3 regions of the Sinomonas halotolerans genome follow, and region 2 is predicted to be linked to each of the others. Evidence: predicted binding sites of a transcription regulator. Region 2 holds the regulator's gene; each other region holds the start of a gene.

Region 1 (3,270 bases), on a different contig from region 2:
CGTAGCGGTCCCGCGCGGAGTCGGACTCCGTCTCGAGGTGCTTGCGCTGGATGTAGGAGACTGCTCCCTCGAACCCGGTGCTGTACTTGCGCTCCCGCCCGAAGCGGTTCCGGTACTGCACCACGACCTTGTGGTCCTTGCCGTGCAGGACAGCTTCCCGCGCGTACTGCGGGAGGCTGTGCCACGCGGTCTTCATGGAGAATCCGAGATCGTCGGCCAGCCCCTCGAGGAGGCGCGTCCAGTACTCCTGGGTCGCCGCACCCAGCGACCAGGGCGCGATCGCGCCTTCCGACAGGGACAGCTCGGGGTCTGGGACGACGAGCTCCTCGTCGACCTCGAGCTTGGTGCCGATGCCCGTGCACGCGGGGCACGCACCGAACGGGTTGTTGAACGAGAAGGAGCGGGGCTCGATCTCGTCGATCGCGAGCGGATGCTCGTTGGGGCACGCGAGGTTCTCCGAGAAGGCGCGCACGCGCGCCTCATCGTCCGGCTCGAGGTCCACGAAGTCCGCGAGGACGCGGCCTTCGGCGAGCCCGAGCGCGGTCTCGACCGAGTCCGCAAGGCGCTGGCGGATGCCGTCCTTGACCACGAGACGGTCGACGACGACCTCGATCGTGTGCTTGAACTGCTTCCCGAGCTTGGGCGGCTCGGAGAGCTGGATGAGCTCGCCGTCCACGCGGGCACGCGAGTAGCCCTTGGCCGCGAGCTCCTTGAAGAGTTCGACGAACTCCCCCTTGCGCCCCCGCACGACCGGGGCCAGGAGCTGGAAGCGCGTGCCCTGGGGGAGCTCGAGCAGCTGGTCCACGATCTGCTGCGGCGTCTGGCGGGTGACCGCCTCGTGGCAGACGGGGCAGTGCGGGCGGCCGACGCGCGCCCAGAGGAGGCGCATGTAGTCGTAGATCTCGGTGATGGTGCCCACCGTGGAGCGCGGGTTCTTGCTCGTGGACTTCTGATCGATCGAGACGGCCGGCGAGAGGCCCTCGATGAAGTCCACGTCCGGCTTGTCCACCTGCCCGAGGAACTGGCGGGCGTAGGCCGAGAGAGACTCGACGTAACGGCGCTGGCCCTCGGCGAAGATCGTGTCGAACGCGAGGGAGGACTTGCCCGACCCCGAGAGGCCCGTGAAGACGATCATGGCGTCCCGCGGGAGGTCCAGGTCCACGTTGCGCAGGTTGTGCTCGCGGGCGCCCTTGACGATGAGCCGCGACTGGTCCGGCGTGTGGGAGACCTGCCGTGCGCCCTTGGCGGCAGCCTTCGGCGCAGCGCTCCCGACCGCGGACGGCGCTGCGGACGGCTCGGCCGCGGATGGAGTGGGGATGGAGGCGTCAGTGAGCGTGGAGGGACTCTGCACCCGTCCATGCTAGTCGACAGAACGCCTTTTCGAAAATGTCTTCGATCACACTCTGGGCTCCTCCCCCGGGCCTCACAGAGGCGTCAGGGCCTGCCCTGGCCCTCGCGGTAGGCGGACGCCGCAAGCGCGAGGGCGTCCTCGAGGGAGGCTCCTGAAGCGAGGACCGCCGCCGCGAAGGAGCGCGCCGCGGCAGCAAGCTCCTCCTCCCGTGCGCCACGGGGTGCCACCGAGGTGCCCGCCCTGCCTGCAGTGACGAGCACGCCGGCCTCCTCGAGCTCGCGGTACGCCCGCGCGACAGTGTGCGGCGCCACACCCAGCTCCGTGGCGAGGCCACGCACCGGGGGCAGGCGCCGCCCGACCGGGAGGGCGCCGTCGTCCACGAGGGCGAGGATGCGGCGGCGCAGCTGCTCGAAGAGGGGGATCACGAGCTCGGTGTCCGGCCGCCACTTCCCTGGGAACTCCTGCTCTGCCATGTCCCCACCCTACCGCCGGGCTGCTGCCTAGACTGGCCCCATGAGCAGCCTCCTGCACGACCTCGCCAAGGTGACCGTCCGCCGGATCTCGGTGAGCTCGATGGACAACAATGTCTACCTGATCACGTCCAAGGAGACCGGGGCCCAGGTCCTCATCGACGCCGCGGACGACCTCCCGGCCATCCGGTCGCTCCTTGCGGAGGGCGGCGCGGACGCAGCCGGCGCGGGCCGCCCGCCGAAGCTCGAGCTCGTCGCCACGACCCACCAGCACTGGGACCACGTCCGGGCGCTCGAGGGGGTCGTCGCGGCGACGGGGGCGCGCACGGCGGCAGGCCGTCAGGACGCCTCGGGCATCCCTGTGCCGGTCGACACGGTGCTCGACCACGGCGACGTGCTGCCCGAAGCCCACGGGGCGTGGGGATTCGAGCTGGCAGCGGTCCATCTGCGCGGCCACACGCCCGGGTCGATCGCCTATGTCCTCACTGAGCAGGATGCGCCGGTCCTCATCTTCTCCGGCGACTCGCTGTTCCCCGGCGGCGTGGGGAACACGCAGGACGACGCCGACCGGTTCGCCCTCCTGTTCGCCGACGTCGCCGACCGGCTCTTCGGGGCCTATCCCGACACGGCCGAGGTGCATCCCGGCCATGGGAAGCCCACGACGCTCGGAGCGGAGCGTCCGCATCTTCCCGAGTGGAAGCAGCGCGGCTGGTAGGAACCTGACACTGGGAACGGGAACGCGCAGAGGCGCTGCTGCCCCCATGTGCAGCAGCGCCTCTGCGCGGATCAGATGGGCCTGGCCGAAGGGCGGTCCCCCAGCCCGTGCCCACGGGCCATTGCCGGTCAGACGGCCGGAGCGGTCTCCACCGGAGCGGTCACGACCGGAGCGGTCTCGACGGGCGCCTCGACGGCCGCGTTCTGGGCCTCGAACTGGGCGGCGAGGGCCTGGTAGGCGGCCTTCGCGGCGTCGACGAGGGCGCGGTTCTCCGCCACGAGGGCCTTGAGCGCGGTCTGGTTCGCCTTGCGCAGCGTCTGGACGTTCTTGACCGCGGCCTTCTTGGCCGTGCCCTTGGCGCTCTTGGCGGCCTTGAGCGCGTTCGCCTCGGCCGTCTTGTAGGTCGCGCGGGCGAGCTTCTCGGAGGCGCGGGCATCGGCCTTGGCCTTCTCGAAGGCAGCCTTGGCGGCGTCGACCTGCTCCTGGGTGATGGGGGCCACGACGACGACGTCGGTGACCTGGGTCGTGTCGGTGGTCTCGACGGCCGTCGCGGCAGCCGCACCGGCCCCGGTGAGCATGGCGCTTGCGAGGACGACGGCTGCGAGCTTGGGCAGAGCGTTCATCAAGGATCTCTTTCTTCGTGTGGTCTGCGGCCGGTCTTCTCCGGCCCCACTCCGACGTTAGCCAGCCAGACTCGTCCCGCAGCCGGATCTGTGCCAATCCTTGGGCAAGCC
Region 2 (3,270 bases):
GCGTCAGGGCGGACTGCGTGCCGGTGTGCGCGAACTCCGCATAGGCCTCGTCCACGATCACGACCGTCTGGCTCTCCTCGCCGGCCGCGTAGACCGCCTCGACGACGTCGAGGCCCAGCGCCGTCCCGGTCGGGTTGTTGGGCGAGCAGAGGATCACGATGCTCGGCGCGTGCTCGCGGACCTGGCGCGCGGCCGATTCGGCGCTGAGGCCGAAGTCCTCGGCACGCTCTCCCTTGATATAGGCGGTGCCGGTCCCGCTCGCGAGCAGCGGGTACATCGAGTAGGTCGGCGGGAAGCTCAGGACTGAGCGTCCGGGCCCGCCGAAGGCCTGGAGCAGCTGCTGGAGGACCTCGTTCGAGCCGTTCGCCGCCCAGAGCTGCTCTGCACCGAGCCCGTGGCCGAGGTACTCGGCCAGCGCCTCGCGCAGGGCGGTGAACTCGCGGTCGGGATAGCGGTTGAGGCCGGCAGCGACCTCGCGGACGGCCTCGACGATCGCCTCCTGGACGTCCTGCGGGACGCCGTACGTGTTCTCGTTGACGTTGAGCTGGATCGGGACGTCGATCTGGGGGGCCCCGTAGGGATGCTGTCCCCGCAGGTCGTCTCTGAGCGGGAGTCGGTTCAAACGTTCGAGCTGGTCGTCCACCCCTCAAGCCTACGCGAGCGGCGGGATGCGGCGACCCACGTGACGGACGGCCTGCGACCGCCTCAGTCCAGCACGGGGACGAGGAGGCGCTCCCCCGCCACCACCCGCGACCCCGTCAGGTCGTTGAGCTCCTGGATCTGCCCTATGGTCACCCGGGCATCCTGCCCGGGAGCGTGCTCGGCCGCGATCGTCCAGAGGGAGTCCCCGGGCTGGACGGTCACCGCGACGGCCTCCCCGGGGCCGGCGAGCATCTCGGCCTCAGCGTGGGCGGGAGCCATGAGAGCCGCCCACAGCGCGAGGAGGCCCACCATCGCCAGCGAGAGCGGGAGGATGATGAGGACGAAGCGCCCGCGGCGCGTGAGCCGCAGCGGCGTGGGCCGCTGCCGTTCGTGGCGGCGCGTCGACGCGCGGCGGGTGCCGGTGGCGAGAGCGTGTGCCATGGTCTGCCTTCCCTTGGGCCCGGCCGCGGATCTGGCGAACAGACCGACGGGACCGGGGACAGCTTTTCGAACGGGTATTCGAACTTCCGTAGGTACTTCTTAGCACCTGCCCTCGAACAAAGTCCAGATGGTGTCGAACACATGTTTGAAACACGCGCTCTCCTGGCCTACGGTTGACACAGCAGGGTCCGCGCCCGGCGTGCAACCGTCGACCACCCTCTCCTCGACGGCATATGGCCATCGTGGCGAGGGGGTCCGACAGTTCTCGAAGACGGCGGGGATCCTGCGAGCTGGCGACCAGGCCCGGACCCGGGCCGGCAGACGAGGAGGCACGGCGGGATGGCGACACGGACCAAGGCAGCGGCCAAGGGGCTCACGGCCCGTCAGCGCCGGATCCTCGAGACGATCCAGCGTTCGGTCCAGGACAACGGCTACCCGCCGTCCATGCGCGAGATCGGGGACACTGTCGGGCTCGCGAGCCTCTCGAGCGTCACGCACCAGCTGAGCCAGCTCGAGAAGCTCGGCTACCTCCGCCGCGACCCCAAGCGCCCGCGCGCCATGGAGGTGCTCATGCCGCTCACTCTCGACGAGGGCCAGCTGAGCGTCACCGGCCCCGAGGCAGGCTCGGTGCTCGGCGCGGGGGGCATCCCCGTCGGGGAGATGGCGAGCGCCGCGGACACGGCCATGGTGCCGCTCGTCGGCCGGATCGCCGCCGGCGGTCCGATCCTCGCCGACCAGGCCGTCGAAGAGGTCATGCCGCTCCCCCGCCAGCTCGTGGGCTACGGGGAGCTCTTCATGCTCAAGGTCAAGGGCGACTCCATGATCGACGCCGCGATCTGCGACGGCGACTGGGTCGTCGTCCGGCGCCAGAACAGCGCCGAGAACGGCGAGATCGTCGCTGCGCTCCTCGACGACGAGGCGACCGTCAAGACGTTCCGCCAGCGTGACGGGCACACGTGGCTCCTGCCGCAGAACACCCAGTACGAGCCGATCCTCGGCGACGAGGCCACGATCATGGGCAAGGTCGTCTCAGTGCTGCGGTCGGTCTGAGCCGCGCGCGTTCCAGGGGCGGCGACCCGCCGGTCGGCCTGAGCCGCGCTCGGTGCGGTCCGCGCGTCAGCCCGCGGCGGCGAGCCGGGCGAGCGCCTTGAGCACAGTGTCCCTCTCGGTCGTGCCCCACAGGGGCGGGAGGGCGCCGCGGAGGAATGCCCCGTAGCGCTCGGTCGCGAGCCGCGAGTCGAGCACGGCCACGACTCCCCTGTCAGCAGTCGAGCGGATGAGCCGCCCGGCGCCCTGCGCGAGGCGCACCGCGGCGTGGGTCGCGGACACCGCCATGAAACCATTGCCGCCGGCCTGCGCGACGGCCCTCGAACGCGCGGTCATGAGCGGGTCGTCCGGACGCGGGAAGGGGATCCTGTCGATGACCACGAGCCGGCACGCGTGGCCTGGGACATCGACCCCCTGCCAGAGCGACATGGTGCCGAAGAGGCAGGTGTCCGGCTCGGCCGCGAACTGCTTCACGAGCGCGCTCATCGACGACTCGCCCTGGCACAGGATGGGCACCTGGATCCGGTCCCGGAGCGCGTCCGCAGCCTCCTCCGCCGCACGGCGCGAGGAGAACAGGCACAGCGCTCCCCCGGACGAGGCCGTGAGGAGGGCCTCGAGCTCGTCGAGCGCCTCGGGGGAGACTCCCCGCCCGGGCTTGGGCAGGTGGCGGGCCACGTAGAGCATTCCCTGGCGGGGGTAGTCGAAGGGCGAGCCGACGTCGATCCCCGTCCACGAGGGGGCGCCCTGGCCGAGGAGACCGAGTCCGCCCGCCGTCGGCTCGAAGGCCGAGCCGATCGCGAGCGTCGCGCTCGTGAGCACCACGGTCCTGTCCGCGAAGAGGCCGTCGCGGAGCCGCCCGCCCACGCTGAGCGGGGCGATGTTCAGGACCGCTGGAGCGTCGTCGTCGGGGGCGGCGTAGCCGGACGCGGGGTCGAACGTCCCCGTCCGCGTGATCCACACGACCTCGCGGCTGGCCTCGGCATCGAGGATCCGCTCACAGGTGTCCACGAGCGCCGCGAGCCGGGAGCGCGCGACCTGCCGCCCGCCGTCGGATGCATTCTGCCCCTCCCCGGGCTTGGATTCGGACAGGGCCACCCTGCAGGCGTCGCGCACGAGCGCGACGTCCTGGGCCTGCTCCTC
Region 3 (3,270 bases), on a different contig from region 2:
GGTTCCGCCGCATGTTCGAATCCGAGGAGCGTCCGCCACACGAGCTCTCCGCTGAGGCGCGGGGGTGCGCTCGACTGAATTCGGCCCTGCGCGAGGGCAGTGTCCGAAGGGTCGGCCATCTCCATCGGCACCTCGCGGCGGAGCGTGAACAGCGCTAGCGACTTGAGGGCATGGTGCTTCCCGCACAGCAGGGCCAGGTTCTCGGCGTCGGTGGTCCCGCCGTCCTGCCATTCGACCGTGTGGTCGACCTCTGAACGCCTGGCCGCGCGCGTGCAGCCGGGCACAACGCACACTCCGTCGCGGTACTCGATGAATCGCCTCAGCCCCGCGGGCGGTCTGTAGGCCGTCCTGCCCAGCCTTAGCGGAACCCCGCCGTCGTCGACGAACAGGCGCTGCCATGTGGGTGCCGCGGCGGCGAGCAGTCGGGCGGTCGTGGCATCGATGGCCCCGAAGCCTTCCAGCTCTGCGGGTCCATCCGACGCTCCCAGCGCGACTGCGGCCGGGATGTGCACCACGACCTCCGCCGAGATGCGGGACGTCAGCTCCTCGAACGAAGGGACATGAGCAGCACCTGGCGGGCTGCTGGGCCCAGCGGAGGACGGGCCGTTCGACGGGTCTGGAGACGAGGCTCCGTCCGTAGCCGTGGAATGCGGCAGGACGAATTGCGTGAGGGCATCCGCGCGCAGCTGCGGCAGGGTCCGGACCTCGTCGCAGCGCCCCTGGGCGGCGCGGGCCGCGGCGTCCACCCGTTCGAACACGGCGAGGCCTACCTCCGCTGGCAGCAGGGCCGTGAGCGAGCACATGCCGTCATCCTCGGCCTTGACCCACACGCCGCGATCGGCGCGTGCCCGCTCGCGGCGCTTGATGATCGATTCCGGGTGGCGGCGCTCCCGCAGGTTCCGTACGACGGCCCGGAACTCGCCGGGAGTCCTGAGTTGGCCCCGGCGCGTGTGGAGCTTGGTGAGGGCCTCGATCCCGAACGAGTGCGCGGACTCCTCGGGAAGGGTGGAGGCCTGTTCGACCACCACGCGGGCATGCGCCTCCGTGATGTCGCCGGAGGCGAGCGCATCATGGACTCCGGGGTGGGTCCCGACCAGCGCGGTCGAGAAGTTCACGGTCCGGGCGGCAGCCGCCTCTGACGTCCCGAGTGCTGCGGCCACCTCGGAAACGGTCGCGGCATGGGCCATCTCCCCGCCCAGCCGGGCGGGCTGACCGGAGCGCCCCACGAGGGGGGTCTCGGCAATATGGTCGTTCATGGCCGTCACGAGCAGGGCGGCGAGACTCGCGCGGTAGGCGTCGAGATCCGCCAGTGCGATGAGGCCCCGCGCAGCACCTTCGGCCGTGTTCAGAGTGGCGGTGTCCATCCAGAGCGCGCCGTGGAGCACCTTCGGTGCGCGGGAGCTGAAGACGAGCGCACTCGAGGGCGCCGCATCCTCGATCGTTGCCACGTGCACTGCCCCTCCTCGAGCTCAGCTTCCGTATTCCTCTGCAAGCGCCGAGTGCCAGCTGCAGCCGGTATCGACGTTCGAACGGTCAGAACTCTAATAGAAAATATGTTCTAAATACCAGTGCTGGAACCGCATCCCGATCGAGGTCTCGGCCCTCAGCGTGATCCTCGCCCTGGTTCCGACGACGAGCCAGAGGAGGCTGACCGTCGAGGGAGCGCCGCCGCGCCGTCGGGCGTCATGTGCCAAGCGGGACCACCGCGCCTGCGGTGCGATCGCTAGGATGGGCAGTGGCCAGCACGCGCTCATCCCGCGTGGACCTTCGCGGACCCAGACCAAGGAGTCTCTATGCCTATCGCCACTCCCGAGAAGTACGCCGAGATGATCGATGCCGCCAAGGCCGGCGGCTTCGCGTTCCCGGCGGTCAACGTCACCTCGTCGCAGACGCTGAACGCGGCGATCCGGGGCTTCGCCGAGGCTGGCTCCGACGGCATCATCCAGGTCTCCACGGGCGGCGCCGCGTACTGGTCCGGCGCGTCGGTCAAGGACATGGTCGCCGGCTCCCTGGGCTTCGCCGCCTTCGCCCGCGAGGTCGCCAAGAACTACGACGTCAACATCGCCCTGCACACCGACCACTGCCCGAAGGACAAGCTGGACTCGTTCGTCCTGCCGCTCCTGGCGGCCTCCGAGGCCGAGGTCAAGGCCGGCCGCGACCCGCTCTTCAACTCCCACATGTGGGACGGCTCGCACGAGGCCCTCGACGAGAACCTGCGCATCGCGAAGGACCTCCTGGCCCGCACCTCCGCCGCGAAGATGATCCTCGAGGTGGAGATCGGCACGGTCGGCGGCGAGGAGGACGGCGTCGAGAACGAGATCAACGAGAAGCTCTACACGACCGTCGAGGACGCGCTCGCGACCATCGAGGCCCTCGGCGCCGGCGAGAACGGCCGCTACATCACGGCCCTGACGTTCGGCAACGTGCACGGCGTCTACAAGCCCGGCAACGTCAAGCTCCGCCCCGAGCTGCTCAAGGACATCCAGGAGCAGGTGGGTGCGAAGATCGGCAAGGCCAACCCGTTCGACCTCGTCTTCCACGGCGGCTCCGGCTCGAGCGAGCAGGAGATCGCGGACGCCGTCTCGTTCGGCGTGATCAAGATGAACATCGACACCGACACCCAGTACGCCTTCACGCGCCCGGTGGCCGGGCACATGCTCGCCAACTACGACGGCGTCCTCAAGGTCGACGGCAACATCGGCAACAAGAAGACCTACGACCCCCGCGTGTGGGGCGCCCTGGCCGAGGCCGGCATGGCAGCCCGCATCGTCGAGGCCGCGCAGCAGCTCGGCTCCGCCGGCAAGTCCATCAAGTAGTCGGGAGGGTGCTCGTGAGCGACGAGTTCCGCACGAACCTGCTCGGTCCCGAGCCCACGCGGCTTCCGGCGGAGGACGAGGTCTACCGAGGCCTGGCGCTTGGCCACGAGGCCGCCGACCTCGTGGCCGAGCACCCTGAGTCCTCACTCCTCTGGGCAATCCTGGCCGAGGAGGCATGGGCCGAGGGCCGCACCGTTGAGTCCTACGCGTTCGCGCGCGTCGGCTACCACCGTGGCCTCGACGCGCTGCGGCGCAGCGGCTGGCGGGGCGCTGGCCCCGTCCCGTGGGAGCACGAGCCCAATCAGGGGTTCCTCCGTGCTCTCTACGCGCTTGGGCGCGCGGCGGCAGCGATCGGCGAGGACGGAGAGCCGGAACGCATCGAGAAGTTCCTCGAGGGCTCCGACCCCCGAGCCAAGGCGGCCATCGAGGCCCTCTGACACCAGCGCTGCGGCGG

What was found. Region 2 encodes LexA, which represses DNA repair genes until DNA is damaged. Its sites were predicted from a motif close to TCGAACANNTGTTCGA; they were not measured.
Region 1: the regulator LexA is predicted to act here: its motif matches at 1,381-1,396, upstream of uvrA (excinuclease ABC subunit UvrA).
Region 3: the regulator LexA is predicted to act here: its motif matches at 1,546-1,561, upstream of ABCQ75_RS05205 (HNH endonuclease signature motif containing protein).

What each region holds. Positions count from the first base shown of each region.
Region 1 covers NZ_JBDFRB010000010.1:50,917-54,186, forward strand. The annotation lists gene uvrA (excinuclease ABC subunit UvrA) at 1-1,198, opposite strand, end outside; gene ABCQ75_RS11730 (GntR family transcriptional regulator) at 1,435-1,824, opposite strand; gene ABCQ75_RS11735 (MBL fold metallo-hydrolase) at 1,865-2,536, shown strand; gene ABCQ75_RS11740 (hypothetical protein) at 2,665-3,159, opposite strand.
Region 2 covers NZ_JBDFRB010000001.1:306,280-309,549, reverse strand. The annotation lists gene ABCQ75_RS01385 (histidinol-phosphate transaminase) at 1-643, opposite strand, end outside; gene ABCQ75_RS01380 (LysM peptidoglycan-binding domain-containing protein) at 706-1,083, opposite strand; gene lexA (transcriptional repressor LexA) at 1,423-2,133, shown strand; gene ABCQ75_RS01370 (ATP-dependent DNA helicase) at 2,200-3,270, opposite strand, start outside.
Region 3 covers NZ_JBDFRB010000003.1:230,584-233,853, forward strand. The annotation lists gene ABCQ75_RS05205 (HNH endonuclease signature motif containing protein) at 1-1,448, opposite strand, end outside; gene fbaA (class II fructose-bisphosphate aldolase) at 1,794-2,816, shown strand; gene ABCQ75_RS05215 (DUF3151 domain-containing protein) at 2,831-3,253, shown strand.